2 regions of the Paenibacillus sp. ACRSA genome follow, and region 1 is predicted to be linked to the other one. Evidence: predicted binding sites of a transcription regulator. Region 1 holds the regulator's gene; the other holds the start of a gene.
What was found. Region 1 encodes NrdR, which represses ribonucleotide reductase genes. Its sites were predicted from a motif close to AACACNATATATNGTGTT; they were not measured.
Positions count from the first base shown of each region.

Region 2: the regulator NrdR is predicted to act here: its motif matches at 4,766-4,783, upstream of MH215_RS15625 (anaerobic ribonucleoside triphosphate reductase).

Region 1 is NZ_JAKRNP010000002.1:967,004-975,023, reverse strand. Features, by position in the region: gene polA (DNA polymerase I) at 1-1,749, shown strand, start outside; gene mutM (DNA-formamidopyrimidine glycosylase) at 1,966-2,796, shown strand; gene MH215_RS09335 (manganese efflux pump) at 2,966-3,754, shown strand; gene coaE (dephospho-CoA kinase) at 3,764-4,360, shown strand; gene MH215_RS09325 (lytic transglycosylase domain-containing protein) at 4,357-4,920, shown strand; gene MH215_RS09320 (alpha/beta-type small acid-soluble spore protein) at 5,087-5,308, opposite strand; gene nrdR (transcriptional regulator NrdR) at 5,425-5,892, shown strand; tRNA gene MH215_RS09310 (tRNA-Ala) at 6,100-6,172, shown strand; gene MH215_RS09305 (stalk domain-containing protein) at 6,598-8,007, shown strand.
Region 2 is NZ_JAKRNP010000004.1:488,358-496,377, reverse strand. Features, by position in the region: gene MH215_RS15645 (Fur family transcriptional regulator) at 1-68, opposite strand, end outside; gene MH215_RS15640 (GGDEF domain-containing protein) at 317-1,441, shown strand; gene MH215_RS15635 (aldo/keto reductase family protein) at 1,619-2,557, opposite strand; gene MH215_RS15630 (hybrid sensor histidine kinase/response regulator) at 2,712-4,349, opposite strand; gene MH215_RS15625 (anaerobic ribonucleoside triphosphate reductase) at 4,831-6,792, shown strand; gene nrdG (anaerobic ribonucleoside-triphosphate reductase activating protein) at 6,789-7,298, shown strand; gene MH215_RS15615 (methyl-accepting chemotaxis protein) at 7,456-8,020, shown strand, end outside.

The DNA.
Region 1 (8,020 bases):
TCTACGATTGCTACAGAGGAAACAATTGAAGACCTATTTGCATCGCTCGAGACCATTGATGTTATACATGTGGAAACGCACGGTGATAATCCGCATCAGGCAGTATTGGTTGGGATCGCGTTGGGTTCAAGCGAAGAGTACACCTTCTTGTCTCCCGAACTGCTACAATCGAAGGCAGCTTCTTCTGTAAGAGCATGGCTAGCGAATTCAGACGAGCCTAAGCGAGGATATGATCTACACCGCTTAGATCTTGCGCTTCATGCCCACGGCATTGAATTTGCGGGAGCGGCTTTTGACGTGCAGTTGGCTGCATATCTGCTCGACCCTACAGAGTCTAACCAGACGATTAGTGGCTTAACTGCGAAGTACGGGCTACCGTCTTTGGTAGAGGATGATACGGTGATGGGCAAAGGTGCCAAGTATAAAGTGCCTGAGGTTGAAGTGTTGGGTGATTTCCTATGTCGTAAAGCGGCGGCAGTAGCAGCCATTATCCCACTGCAGGAGAAGTCGCTTGAGAGTGATGAGATGAATTCACTGTTCCATGAGCTGGAGATGCCGTTATCACGTATTTTGGCTGATATGGAGAAACAGGGAATCAAGGCAAATACGGCTGATTTGCAGGCTCTGGGTCATGAATTCGAAGAACAGATTGGTCGATTGATGTCAGAAATTTATCGCCTCTCGGGTACGGAATTTAACCTTAATTCACCGAAACAGTTGGGTGAGATTTTGTTTGATAGACTAGGTCTGCCAGTGGTGAAGAAAACCAAAACAGGTTATTCCACCGATGCGGAAGTGTTGGAAAAACTTGCTCCGTATCATGAGGTAGTCCAGCATATTTTGCAATACCGTCAGTTGGCGAAGCTGCAATCCACTTATGTGGAAGGTTTACTGAAGGAGATTTCACCGCGAGATGGCAAGGTTCATACGTATTATCGTCAGACGATCGCGGCTACGGGGCGCCTGAGCAGTCAATTCCCGAACCTACAGAACATTCCGATCCGGATGGAGGAAGGTCGTAAGATCCGGAAGGTATTCGTACCTTCGGAGCCTGGTTGGACGATATTGGCTGCAGACTATTCTCAGATCGAATTGCGTGTACTTGCACATATCTCAGATGATGAGCGATTGAAGGAAGCTTTTGTAAATGATATGGATATCCATACGAAGACAGCCTCTGACGTATTTGGCGTGAAGGCTGAAGAAGTGGATAGTGATATGCGTCGATCAGCTAAGGCGGTCAATTTTGGAATCGTGTATGGCATAAGCGACTACGGGTTATCTCAAAACTTGAACATTACGCGTAAAGAAGCTGCGCAGTTTATTGATCAATACTTCGAAGTATTCCAAGGTGTACGTCGTTATATGGATGATATTGTTAGGGAAGCGCGTAAGGATGGATATGTCAAAACGTTATTGGAGCGTCGTCGCTACCTCCCTGAAATTAACGCAAGCAACTTCAATATACGTTCCTTCGCCGAACGTACAGCGATGAATACACCGATTCAAGGAACAGCGGCAGACATTATTAAGCTTGCTATGGTGCAGATGGATGAGGCGCTGCGTGAGCGTAACTTGAACAGCCGTATGCTGCTGCAGGTACACGATGAGCTTGTATTCGAAGTGCCGGCAGATGAACTGGAAACGATGAAAGAGCTAGTACCAGCTGTCATGGAAAAAGCGTTAGAGCTGTCTGTGCCGCTCAAAGCTGAAGTGAGCTACGGGGAGAACTGGTACGAAGCGAAATAAAGGCTAAGCTACTCGATGATACAACGTAGGTTCTTGGCCGATAGGATGGTTAACCGCCATTCTAGACCAAAATCTCAAGTTGTGTACGTACGATCTGTACATCCCCTTATCTGGGTCTACCGTTATTTTACAAATAACTTCGCCCATGCTTTTGACACAAGAAAGGGTGCCGCTGAGCCTCATCTTCCGTTATAATATAGGGGAGGTGAGAACATCATGCCGGAATTACCGGAAGTCGAAACAGTCAGAAGAACATTGAATCAACTTATCGTAGGCAAGACCATTGATCGAGTTACGGTTAGTTTGCCGCGAATTATTCAGCGGCCGGACGATATAGATGCTTTTGCATTAGAACTCGCGGGACATACAGTTATCGGTGTGGAGCGCAGAGGGAAGTTTTTACGTATTTTGCTGGACGGGCTGGTGCTTGTCTCTCATCTTCGGATGGAAGGGCGTTATGGTGTGTACCAGCAGAACGAAGAGGTAGAGAAGCATACACATGTAATCTTCCACTTCACCGACGGAACGGAATTGCGTTATAAGGATGTACGCCAGTTTGGCACAATGCATTTGTTCAATGCGGGAGAGGAGCTTGTCTCCAAACCCTTGTTGAAGCTAGGTTTAGAACCGCTTGATCCGGCGTTTACGGTCGCTGCCTTTCGCGATGCCGTTGGCAAACGGACAACCAAGATCAAGGCGGTATTGTTGAATCAGGCATATGTCGTCGGGATTGGGAATATATATGTGGACGAGGCTCTGTTCCGCGCAGGTATTCATCCAGAGACGATTGCCAAAACTTTGTCTGAAGCTCAGCTAACGGTGTTGCACGAAGCAATTGTGTCCACATTGCAGGATGCGGTTAATGCAGGTGGCTCATCGATTAAGTCTTATGTGAATGGTCAAGGTGAGATGGGCATGTTCCAGCATCAATTGAAAATTTATGGACGCAAAGCCGAGCCTTGCCATAATTGCGGTACAATGATTGAGAAAAGTGTGGTGGGTGGCAGAGGTACGCATTACTGCCCGAAATGCCAGCCGATACTGTAGTTGCGTCGCTACGCTGCGCCTGAAGTAAACATTACTTTTTGAGCGATCTTTTAAACTGAAGCACCCTTGGGTTCCTCCTTCCATATACTGATATGGCAGAAATAAGCGGGCGTATACCCATACTGACATCTGTCGGTTGGAATGGATCCGCACAGGGGAGGAATCCGGGGTGCTGCATCATTTTATTTCATTACTGGCGCTTGCTTTGGCGCTTAGTTTAGATGGTTTTGGAGTCGGGATTACATATGGGCTGCGCAAAACCAAGATTCCGTTGCTATCCATTGCGGTTATCTCTATTTGTTCGGGATTAGTAATCGCCTTGTCTATGCAGGTAGGGGTGCTGCTATCCCATGTAGTTTCGCCGAATGTAGCATCCGAAGTTGGGGCTGTGATATTGATTGCGATTGGTGGATGGTCACTATTCCAGCTTATACGCAAGCAGAGTAAGGAAAGAGCGGAAACGGATGAAGGTACAGTGGAAACTTCGGCAAGCGAGCATGTAGAGAGTAGAGCCAACGGAACAATAGCCTTAACGGAGCAAGAGGTAACTTCCAAAGGGAAAAACCAGGTTCTCGCATTGGAACTGGAGCAATCAGCTTCAGGTGGATCTGTGGAGCGGATGGTCTTCACCTTAGAACTTCGAAAATTAGGTGTCGTCATTCAAATACTCCGAAGTCCCTCCAAGGCAGACATGGACAATTCGGGAAGCATCTCGACTCAAGAAGCGATGTGGCTGGGTATTGCTCTATCACTGGATGCATTCGGTGCAGGGCTTGGAGCTGCACTACTCGGATTTCCAACGTTATGGACAGCACTTGTCATTGCGTTGTTCAGTGGAGCATTTCTGTCACTCGGGATGAAGGTTGGACTTCGTTTTGCTGCGCTGCAATGGATGCGTCGATTGTCCGTGTTGCCAGCACTGTTATTAATGTTTATGGGAATAATGAAGCTGTTGTGAGGTGAAATGATGAATATTGGCTTAACCGGCGGGATCGCCACAGGAAAGAGCAGTGTTTCCGCCCTTCTTGCCAGTAAAGGAGCGCTGCTCATTGATGCAGACGTTATTGCCCGGGAGGTCATGATGCCCGGGCATCCTGTTTTGGCTGCCGCTGTTCAGCGGTTCGGACAAGCCATTCTTCATGAAGATGGGACATTGGATCGGAAGAAGCTAGGTAGTATTGTTTTCCAGCATCCAGAGGAACGTAAAGCGCTTGAGGCTATTACCCATCCGGCAATTCGCCGAGAGATGAGAGAACGAGCGGCTGCATATGAGCAGGCAAACCCGGATAAGCTTGTGGTATCGGATATTCCTTTGTTGTATGAGTCTGGTCTGGAAAAAGGGTTCGATGAAGTCATCGTTGTATACGTACCTAGAGCGATACAGAGGGAACGATTGATGAGCCGAGATGAGTTGACTGGTGAACAGGCTGACGCCCGGATTGCGGCTCAGATGGATATCGAGCAGAAAAAGCAGCTTGCTGATATCGTTATTGATAACAGTGGAGCATGGCACGATACAGAGCAGCAAGTCATCTCTTTCCTGCAAGGTAAGGGATTAATATGAAATGGCTACGTAAGAAGCGGGTACTGCTGTTGATGTTTGTTTCCTTCGTTCTAGTGCTGTTCTTGAATACGAACTGGATGGCTTGGTTCTACCCGATTCATTATAAGGAAGAGATTCGGGCACAATCTTATAGCTATGAAGTAGACCCGTTTCTAATTGCCTCAATTATTAAGGTAGAGACTAATTTCAAAACAAGCTTGGAATCTAAGCGTGGTGCCATTGGACTTATGCAACTCATGCCGGATACGGCCAATTGGATTATGGAGCAGGCCAAAATTCCGGGTACGTCATTAGAAGAACTGAAGCATAAACCTGAGAGGAACATTCAGCTTGGTACTTGGTATCTGAAGAACTTGTCCGATCAGTTTGATGGCAATGAGGCGGTCATGATTGCTGCGTATAATGCGGGACCAGGTAAGGTAAGTAGCTGGCTCCGAGATGGAGTGTGGGATGGGTCATTTGATACAGTCAAGGACATTCCTTTTGGGGAAACCCGGCACTATGTACAACGCGTCATTTATTATTATAATCAATATGTTAAGATCTATAATACGTTCTAGTTCGGATATATCGTGTGATGCTGTAGCTAGATGCAGGTAAGTGTGTGAAAATGTATGGTTCTCATGCACGGTACAAGAGTCGGTTATAATAGTAGAAGCACAGAGCAGACCGGTTGTTCACCGGTCGCCCCATGCTCCTCTATAATACCGTATTACGATGCAGATATTATTGGTATTGACCTGCCAATTGCTGTTCTGCAATTGTTACCAGACGCTTCGTGATGTATCCACCGATCGAACCGTTCTCGTAAGAAGTCATGTTACCTTGGTATCCGTCTTGTGGGATGCTGATTCCGAGTTCTTGAGCAACTTCGTATTTCAGTTGTTCCAGGGCTGCGGAAGCTTTAGTTACCACCAAGTTGTTGGAGTTACCGTTGCTTTGTGCCATTGCTGTTCACCTCCTCGCGGTTGGTAAAAGTATTATGTGTCGTAGATACCATTTTCATTACAAAATGCTTACAGGGAACTTATGGAAAAAAGTCAAACATGGGAAGTGACCAAAAAATGAAATGTCCTTATTGTGCTTTTATGGGCACCAAGGTGCTTGATTCCCGTCCGGCCAATGAAGCAAAATCCATTCGTCGCCGTCGGGAATGCGAGCAATGTAGCCGCCGATTTACCACATTTGAGATGGTGGAAGAAACACCGCTGATTGTTATTAAGAAAGATGGAAGCCGAGAAGAGTTCAGTCGGGATAAAATACTCCGCGGACTTATTCGCGCATGTGAGAAACGTCCAGTCTCGGTGGAGACACTTGAGATGATGGTTTCTGAAGTAGAGAAGTCTTTGCGTAATACCGCTGATGCGGAAGTGGAAAGTCGCCAGATTGGCGAATTATTGATGGAACAGCTCTTTCCCGTGGATGAAGTGGCATATGTTCGCTTTGCTTCGGTGTACCGTCAATTCAAAGATATCAATATGTTCATGAAAGAATTGAAATCATTGCTGTCCAAAGAAGACCTGGAGGATTAGATTCCTGGGGCAAAGGGAGAAGAGCAAGCTGGGGTTACGATACGTCATCATGATTGTGTTCCAGGTAGGAAGATTGTTCTTCTCCAGATCCTTTGGGCTGTGTTGAGCGAATAGAAAAAGATATTGACAGTAAAACAGGTATTGAATATGATAAAGGGGTCGCCTACGCAATATTGCATTGGTGGACAAGTTATCATTGTATATCCTGGGGCCTTAGCTCAGCTGGGAGAGCGCATCGCTGGCAGCGATGAGGTCAGGGGTTCGATCCCCCTAGGCTCCATAACTAAAGAGAACCCGCCAAACACAAGGACTGTCTAGTGTTTGGCGGGTTTTTGCCTTGTTAAAGTGCAGTTTTCAGATGCAAGAAATTCAGTGCACACGAAAAAATTAAAAGGTGACGCTTCTATCACTAAAGGAAGCCTCTACTTTCACACCCGCGTGCAGCTCCCAGCACTCGGTGCCGCGCTTCATGACAAGGACAGTCAGCTTGAATAAATGTAGTAGAACCCATATAAGGGTTCTGATATGATGATGGAAGGTTTATAAGTTTATATCACAGAAGCAACTAAATATGATAGTAAAGGAGTGAGCTTTTCTTTAGGAACATCTTGCGGAGAGATACATAGTTAAAGCTAGAGGGACATTCATTTTTTAGATCAAAGACTTTTGTAACAATAGCTACTAAGAGAATGGGGAATAACAGAGATGAAACGAAATGTATTGCGATGCGCTGCTGTGATGATGATGTGGGTTGTGATATTCATGCTCACGCCTAATCTGACATCAGCAGCGGGACTTCATTTTCCAGAACGGGATGAAGTCAAGCGAACATGGAATCAATTGCAAGACATGAACACTGAATTAAAGACTTATGATACCGAACCTTCCTTTAAAGCACCCTATGAGATCGGAAAAGTGAATCAGACGATGCTTGAACAAGCCTTGTTAGCTACGAATCTGGTTCGTGCCTTGGCTGGGTTGCCAAGTGATGTGCAGTTGGATAACGAATTGAATGAGTTGGCACAGCATGGTGCGGTCTTACTGGCAGCTACCGATAAGCTATCTCACTACCCAGAGAAGCCAGCGGATATGACGGATGATTTTTATAACAAAGGCTATCAATCCACCAAAAGCAGCAACCTGTCAAGCGGGAGGGAAAATCTAAGCAGCAATGTACTTAAAGGTTATATGCCAGATATAGGCAGGAATGCAGATCGCGTAGGACATCGTCGTTGGGTGCTTAATCCTTCCTTGCAGAAGGTAGGTTTTGGTCTAGCTGGTGAATATGGTTCTATGCAGGTGTTCGATAAGTCTCGTACAGAGGCAGTGAATTATGATTACATCGCATGGCCGGCAGCAGATTTCCCGCAGCAATTATTCGGCGGTTCTCACCCATGGTCTGTGACTTTGAATCCCGACAAGTATGAGAAGCCTTCTTTGCAGAATGTAAAGGTACAAGTAACTGATGTACAAAGCCAGAAAAAATGGACGTTAGACAGTACAAATAATGATCTAAACAAGGATCTCTACCTCAATGTGGAATTGAGTGGGTTCGGGGTGTCTAATGCAATCATTTTCCGTTTGGACGATGTACAGCAGTATACAGGGAAATACCAAGTTGACATTACTGGCTTGCGTTCAGTGGGTGGACAGGCTGCTGAACTTTCCTATACCGTAGACTTTTATGATTTATCCCAGCACTTCTATCCGGGCGAGACAGAGAAATGGAACCTGCAGTTTTCTGTTGAGAAAGTATGGTCATATGAGACACGTACGGGAACGAATTATTTCGATGAAAACAATCGTCCTTATATTGAAAAAGGAAGCACGCTCGTTCCATTAAGGCTTGTAAGCGAGTCATTGGGACTCAATGTCGAGTGGGATCCAGCAGATCGCGTCATTCGGATCTCAGATGATAAGAAGGAGATTGTTTTGAAAACGGGGAGCCAGCAAGTTAGAGTTAATGGTGTAGAAACGACAGTTTCAGTAGCTCCAACAGTCGTTCGGGGTGTAACCTTTGTGCCACTGCGATTTGTTTCTGAACAGTTGGGTCTGTCCGTTGATTTTGAAGAGAGTAGCAAGTTAGTCCGAATTGAGCGGGAGTATGTGCACTAAGTCGCTCTTTTAA
Region 2 (8,020 bases), on a different contig from region 1:
TGATCCTCTGAATGACGAACTACATCATACACGGCCTGTCGTTGTATAGTCAGATTTAGAGTTCTCACAAGCAATTCTCCTTTATTCCCATTCTATAGAAGGACACAGTCTATAAATACTGTGACACACAGAAACATTTTGATTTAGATTAAGTATAAATCTTAATGTATAATGAAGTCAACATCAGTGGCTACACTAGAATTCAACGAATTCTCTATAATTCCCAGTACTCACATCCACTATTTGGGATAAATTGGTTCGCTACTAGCTTCATTTTCAGATAAAATATAACAATGTGTGTAAAGGGGGATGCTCATTGTTCAGCACTTTTTTTGTTAATCTTTGTATCATGATCACATTTATGTACGTGTCCGGAATTATCGCTAAATTCTATAGCATCCGTGTTCCCTTTCCATCCATACGTGTGCAACTGATCGGGGGTATCCTGTTCGGTATATATGGTACAGTATTAATGAATTATTCCTTCAGTATTAATGAAAGTACAATCGTAGATCTAAGACATCTTGCGATCATAACAGCCGCCGTATATTTAGGTGGAATGGCCTCCTTCATCTCAGGACTCGTAATCTCCATCCTGCGTGTAGTGATCTTTGGTCTATCCTCCTCTGCTATAGATGCAGCATTTGTCATGGTCCTCATCGGTCTAGCTGGGGTATATTTCTCTTATGCTCCTTGGTCTAGATTAACTAAAATCTTGACGATGAACTTATTTTCTATGGCATTAATTTTTATTATTCTACTGATGAATACAACAAGCATTAATGAATTTATGAAAATATATCCTGTACAATTAACCATCTCATTCATCGGCGGAATCTTTATTTACTTTATTGCCGAATTTATTAACAAGTCGAATGAATTGTTATTTACGTTGGAACGAAGGGCTTCAACCGATCATCTGACGAGCTTGAATAACCGGCTTCAATTTGAGAAGTCACTCAAATTCCAACTGGAATATGCTAGAGAACATCAGAAGAAATTGTCCCTACTGGTGATTGACATCGATCGCTTCAAAAGAGTAAATGACTCCTTCGGCCACACCTCGGGTGATGCCGTTCTGAAGCAACTGGGGCGGCTTCTCATTGAACATGCACGTCCTGTGGACATTGTCTCCCGTAACGGGGGCGAGGAATTTGCTATTTTGCTGGTCGATTGCGATCAGCAGCAAGCTCTGGCTGTTGCGGAACGGATACGGAAAGCTGTAGAGAGGTATCTCTTTTCTCTTCCTGACGGAAATACAACACGTCTAACCGTTTCGATCGGCGTGGCCGTGTTTCCAGATAACTGCGACGACAAAGATGACGATGACTTCTTCGAGCAGGCGGATCGTGGCTTGTACGAGGCCAAAAATACAGGACGGAATCGGGTATGTGTTATGAAGAAGCGCTCACTGCCACTCCCTGTGCAACATAGATTATAGTGTCTCGTTATATAAAATGAACTAAAGAATCTTACACTTACCACTCCGATGACAGAGTAACCTTCCGATCACGTATAAGATTAAAAGGGATGTCCTCTCATCCGTCCATCTAGGCGGTTTGAGAGTGCATCCCTTTCTTCATTTCATATCGTTCAGACGCCGATAGGCCACCTCATATTAAGCCAAAATTTGCTCAATCTCTTCAATAATGGACGCATCCAACTTCACACCAGAAGCTACAACGTTCTCCTTCACTTGTTCTGGACGACTTGCGCCTACAAGTGCACTAGATACATTTTGTTGACGCAGAATCCAAGCAAGTGCCAGTTGACCCACCTTCAGATCTAGCTTGGCTGCCACCTCGATCAGTTGGCGAACTTTACCGATTCGATCTGCATTGATCTTGCCTTCGTCCCAGCCGAGCTTGGCTGCACGGCTATTCTCAGGAATATCCGATATTGACGTGTATTTCCCGGTCAATAAGCCTTGAGCAAGCGGAGAATAAACAACTTGTCCAATGCCTTTTTGTTCACCTAGTGGAATAATCTCCTTCTCGATGTATCGATCAAACATATTATATACCGGTTGGTTCACCACGATGTGATCCAATAACAGACGATCTGCTGTACCCAGCGCCGCCTCCATCTGAGCTGCTGTCCATTGGCTAACACCCACATACAGCACCTTACCTTGACGTACCAGATCATCTAACGCGCGTAGTGTCTCTTCAATCGGTGTTTCCGTATGGTAGCGATGGCAATAGTAAATGTCCACATAATCGGCTCCAAGACGCTTCAAGCTCGCGTCGCATTGCTCCATAATATGTTTGCGGGATAATCCCTGGTCATTAGGGCCGTCGCCCATTTTGCCAAATACTTTTGTTGCCAGAACATAAGAATCACGAGAGTATGCTTTCAACGTCTGACCAAGCAGCTCCTCTGCTGCGCCACGCTCATACACGTTAGCTGTATCAAAAAAGTTAATACCTTCATCGAATGCGGTTTCAATCGATTTCACCGCATTTTCACGTTCCACATATCCTCCGTATGTCAGCCAGCTACCCAAGCTGATTTCGCTTACTTTCAGTCCGCTTCCACCTAATCTGCGATACTCCATTGATTGCACATCCTCCTTGTATAAATCATTTATGATGACGTTCCCTTCTATTGTAACGCAACTGTACACGTTAAACGAATCATTTTGACCAGACTCCAAAAAGAAATAAGCGCACCTGATGAACAGATGCGCTACAGATCCTATAGATGACCCTCTAATGCAAGATAACGCTCAACGCGTTTAATAGATCAGCCTGTCTCACGGGTTTCGTTAGAACGGCGTCAAATACTTCTGCCTCTTGGGGGTTAATATGCATACCATAGGGCACGAGTACAATAATCGGCAGTGCGTGAGCACGAGATTTCAGGTTATGCACAAAATCGACCGCACCACCTTCGACCAATCCCATATCAATTACCGCTACATCCGGGCTGAAGCCGTCTTCCATCCAGCTATATGCCTCTGCTGAGCCTGAGGTCATATGCACATCCATCTTCCATCTTCGCATCAAGGAAGATACACCCTGCAAGATGTCCGGGTCTTTGGCAAGTAATACCTTCGTTCCCTTCAATCGCTGCTGGATGCTGGTAAGCTGAGGTAGCTCCCAGTGTCTAAGCAGTGGCAGCCTAATCTGGAATTCCGTCTCGTCTTCCCCCAAGCTGTTGATCTGAATACTTCCATTCATCAGAATCGCTAGATTCTGACTCACTGCTAACCCCAGATTCGTACCAACGATCCGCTGTGTGCTGATACTCCCGTCTGAAGTATGAAGCACCTGTCGCATCTTGTCCGCAGGCAGCATCTTGCCGCTATACTTCACATTCAACAGGAGTACAGCTTGGTTGTCTGTACTCTCTTCATCCACAACGGCCGTGATCAGCACCGAACCAGTCCGTGTATAATCAATAGCGTATTTCAGCACATGTGCCAGCAGTTGCCCAATCTTGATCTCATCCCCTACAAATACTTGGGATACATTCATCTCCAGGTTCAAACCAACCTCAATACCCTTGCTGATCGCCTGTCCAACATGAAGATACACCGTATTCTCAATTGTAGACACCAGATCAAATGGATCATCGTGTACAACCGTTTTGCCTGTATCATTGATGTTGAAGTTCATCATGTTGTTCAGTAAGGATAATAATATATTGCCACTTGTCTCAATCATGTTCACATACTCCAGATGCTCTTCGGGCATATCTGGCGTTCGCATGAGATCTGTTAACCCCAGAATCCCGTTCAATGGGTTGCGAATTTCGTGGCTCATTAACGCAAGCATCTGCGTTTTGGTCATGGCCTCGGACTCGGCTCGTTCCTTCTCTGCTTGCAACTGAGCCTTTAGCTGTTCCGTATCATTCAGCTTCTGTTCCTGCATCAACAGGCTATCTTCGAGATCAATGACGTATCCGAGAAAAACAGCCATCGCTTTCAGTGTTTTCATATCCGTTTCACTTAGTTGGTAATCCGGGTTGTCCATTAGGCAGATGGTACCAAACGCATCACCCGATCGCCGCAAAATAGGGACTCCGATGAAGAATCGACTCCCCAAACCATCCGTCACATCCATAAAACGTGTTAATGGATGCTGCGCCGTATCTTTAATGGTTAGCTCACTGCTTTTATCTTGCAAAACCAAACTACAGTAGGATGTCTCAAATGGAAGCTCGCTACCTTTAGTGACCAACTGCTCATGACGGTTAAATGCCTCAAGAATCACATTCGTCATGCCATCATTGCTGGCAACGAAGATGGTATTTACCTGCAGAATCCCACTTAATACGTCCACGATGTGGGTCGCAGCTTCCTGTATATTTTCATAAAAGCCTCTTGCAACACCTGTGGTTCCCATGACTCACCCCTCTTGTCTAAGCTGCGCTTCAAATTAGAATCAATCCAAAAAGATATATGAGGGTAAAAAAAACTCCTGAACCAGTTGTCACAACCTGTACATATATGTTTTAACACCACGGACATTCAGAAGAATCACACAGGCGATTTCAGGATCGCTGCTCATTCTAGGAAGCTCCTGTTTCGCTGGATCTTCACGCTAGGAATGGCCGATGATCATCTACCATTAATCCTAGATTTTATGTCCGTGAGCGAGATGTTTTGACGCGGTGTAGCATAAAAAGAAATTATACTCTTCGAATTCAACTTTGGAAACCTTTATCCACATTCTGCAGACATATCTCCTGTTTAGCCATGATTATGATGTGATCATTATCACACCCAAAAATCCATATATAGTTTATAAATGGATAATGAAAAACTACATGTAGTATTTAATCAGGCTTAGCCAATATATACTCTCATTATAGGAGGAACCTTAAATGAATATGCTTGAATGTGCCTCTCCACCAGCAAATGACCTACTATCTGACCTTGGCAGACGGATTATTGGGGCTGAAGATGCGGATACGTTAAGGGAGAATGCCAACCTGAATGGAGATTCATTTAGCGGAAAAATGAGCCGGCTCGGTTCAGAGACAGCTAAATGGCATGCTGTTCGCCATGTCCTGCCCGAAGGTCTTGCGCAAGCTGTGGAGCATGGAGACCTCTATGTTCATGACCTTGATCAGTATGGACTCGGCACAACCAACTGTATCTTCATTCCATTTGACCGATTGCTCGCCTCTGGCTTCAATACGGGTAACGGCTCAGTCCGTACTCCCCAGACGATCATGTCAGCGATGGCATTGGTAGCTATTATTTTTCAATCTCAACAGAATAGTCAATACGGCGGTGTATCTGCTAATAAAATAGATTGGGATCTTGCACCTTATGTGCGGCGCTCCTTCCGGAAGCATTATCGTAAAGGGCAACGCCTCTTTGGAGAGCATGCTTACATTCCGGATGAGCAACTGTATCTGGATAGTGCTGAAGCACAGGAGCAATGCCCACGTGCCTATGATTTTGCCATGGATGAGACAATCCTAGAGACCGAACAAGCTGCTGAATCATTGATCCATAACCTTAATACTATGAGCAGCCGTGCTGGAGGACAAATTCCGTTCACATCACTTAATTACGGAATCTGCACATCAGCCGAAGGACGACTCGTATCTCGCTCGTTGCTAGAAGCTACCATCCGTGGTCTAGGGAACGGGGAGACACCTGTATTCCCACAGCATATTTTCCAGTGTAAACAAGGGGTTAATCAGGCTTCTGGAGAGCCCAACTATGATCTATTTCAGCTTGCCGTCACCTGTTCTTCGCGCCGCATGTACCCTAATTTTGTTAATGTGGATGCTTCGTTCAATCTGCCGTTCTATCAGCCAGATGATCCGGACACCATTATTGCTACGATGGGATGCCGTACACGTACACTGGCAGACCGGTTCGGACGTAACCGTCAGAGCGGAAAAGGTAATCTGTCTTTCAATACGATCAACTTGGTTAAACTAGGTATTCGGTTCGGCATCTGTCAGGGAACACGCGCTGTAGCCGATCGGACAGGCTTTTATGCTGCACTTCAATCGGTTATGGAGCAAGCAGCTTCAGGTCTGCTTCATCGATATCAGATTCAGAAGGCGCAGCCAGCTAAAGCCTCTGATTTTATGATGCGTGAGGGTGTATGGGAAGGTGGTAAACAATTAGATCCCGATGAACCGGTGGCTGATCTCTTGAAACATGGTACGTTATCCATTGGTTTCATCGGTCTTGCGGAATGTATGACTGCTCTATATGGACGACACCATGGTCAAGATCCTCATATTCATCAAGAAGCAGTAAATGTCATTCGTACGATGCGCGAATTCTGCGACCGAATGAGTGAATTACATAACTTGAACATTACACTGTTCGCTACACCTGCCGAAGGTCTATCTGGTAAATTCACAACGATTGACCGTAAGCGATTCGGTTCGATTGCAGGTGTTAATGACCGTGAGTATTACACGAATTCGTTCCATGTGCCTGTATATTACAACCTACCTGCCTACCGCAAGATTGAACTTGAGGCACCTTTCCATACGCTATGTAACGCCGGAGCAATCTCCTATGTTGAGCTTGATGGGAATGTGCGGGCCAACACGAAGGCTTTCCAGCGAATTGTGCAATATGCATTGGCACAAGATATTGGCTACTTCTCCATCAATCACCCCATTGATCGCTGCCCATCTTGCGGCTATGAAGGTGTCATTGGGGAGAGCTGCCCGAACTGTGGCATTCACGAGAACAATGTGCATTTCCAACGTCTACGCCGGGTTACCGGTTATCTCACCGGGGATTACAAGGTACGATTCAACGGTGCCAAACAAGCTGAAGTTCGAGATCGGGTGAAGCATAAGTGAACCTGCACGGCTACATCCCTGAATCTGTCAATGAAGGCCCCGGCTTACGTGCAGTGTTGTTCATCAGTGGCTGTCGCCATGCTTGTCCAGGCTGTTTCAGCCCAGACTCATGGAGCTTTCGCTCAGGTGAGCCGTTTACGAAGGAAAAGCAGCAAGAAATCATGCATGAGGTTACAACCCATCCTCTGCTGGATGGCGTAACCTTATGTGGTGGCGACCCCTTTTTCTCGGCAGCCGATCTGATCCCTTGGGTTCAACAATTTCGAGCCCTACGCTCTGATCTGTCTGTCTGGGCATACACTGGATTTACGTATGAAGAACTAGTGCTGGAGCCGTCTCGGGCAGCACTAGCCGAATTATGTGACGTCATTATTGATGGGCGTTATGTCGCCGCGGAACGAGATGTTTCTTTAGTTTATCGCGGTAGCCGTAACCAACGAATTATTGATGTGAGAGCAACACAAATCAACCAGAAGATCGTTACCTTGCAGATGGATGCATCGTAACGTCTTTTTTTTCTTTTGTAAGCATACTTCATAAGTTTTTACGCAATGTCTTTGCTTGATCTATTTTGAACTCTGTTAGATGACGATATATAATATAGGCATGTATTAAATATTTTGCTAGTATTTCATTTCAAGTCATTTAGGAGGATCATTACATATGGATATTGTTCAAGCACTAATTGCGGTTATGCCTTATTTTCGAGTGGCCATGCGTCAAGATGTAACCCTTTCCATTATCGATCACGAGAAATTTTTGTATTTTTCTGCGGGAGAATCACTGAAGCAACTGAATTACCAAGCTGGAGACCCTCTGCTGGAATCCAATACGAATTTTCAAGATTTAAAAGGCGGTACAGAAAAAAGATGGGATCACTATCCCAAAGAGTTATTCGGAATCCCTTTTGATGTTGCTTTTATTCCCATTAAGGATACTCAAGGGAACATTCTGGCTCTCTTAAACATCCTGTATAGCATGGATGACCAAGATCAGCTTCAACAGCTTATGGATGCAGCCGACAACCTTACCAATCAACTCATGGACAGCGTACAGCATGTCGCTGCACACTCGGAAGAACTCAGTGCCACGACGGAAGAGATTTTGAACAATTCCAAAGAAGCGGTGCAGAAATCGAGTAACGTCAATCAGGTTGCCAGCTTTATTCGCGAAATATCCGAGCAGACGAATCTGCTTGGCTTAAATGCAGCCATTGAAGCTGCTCGTG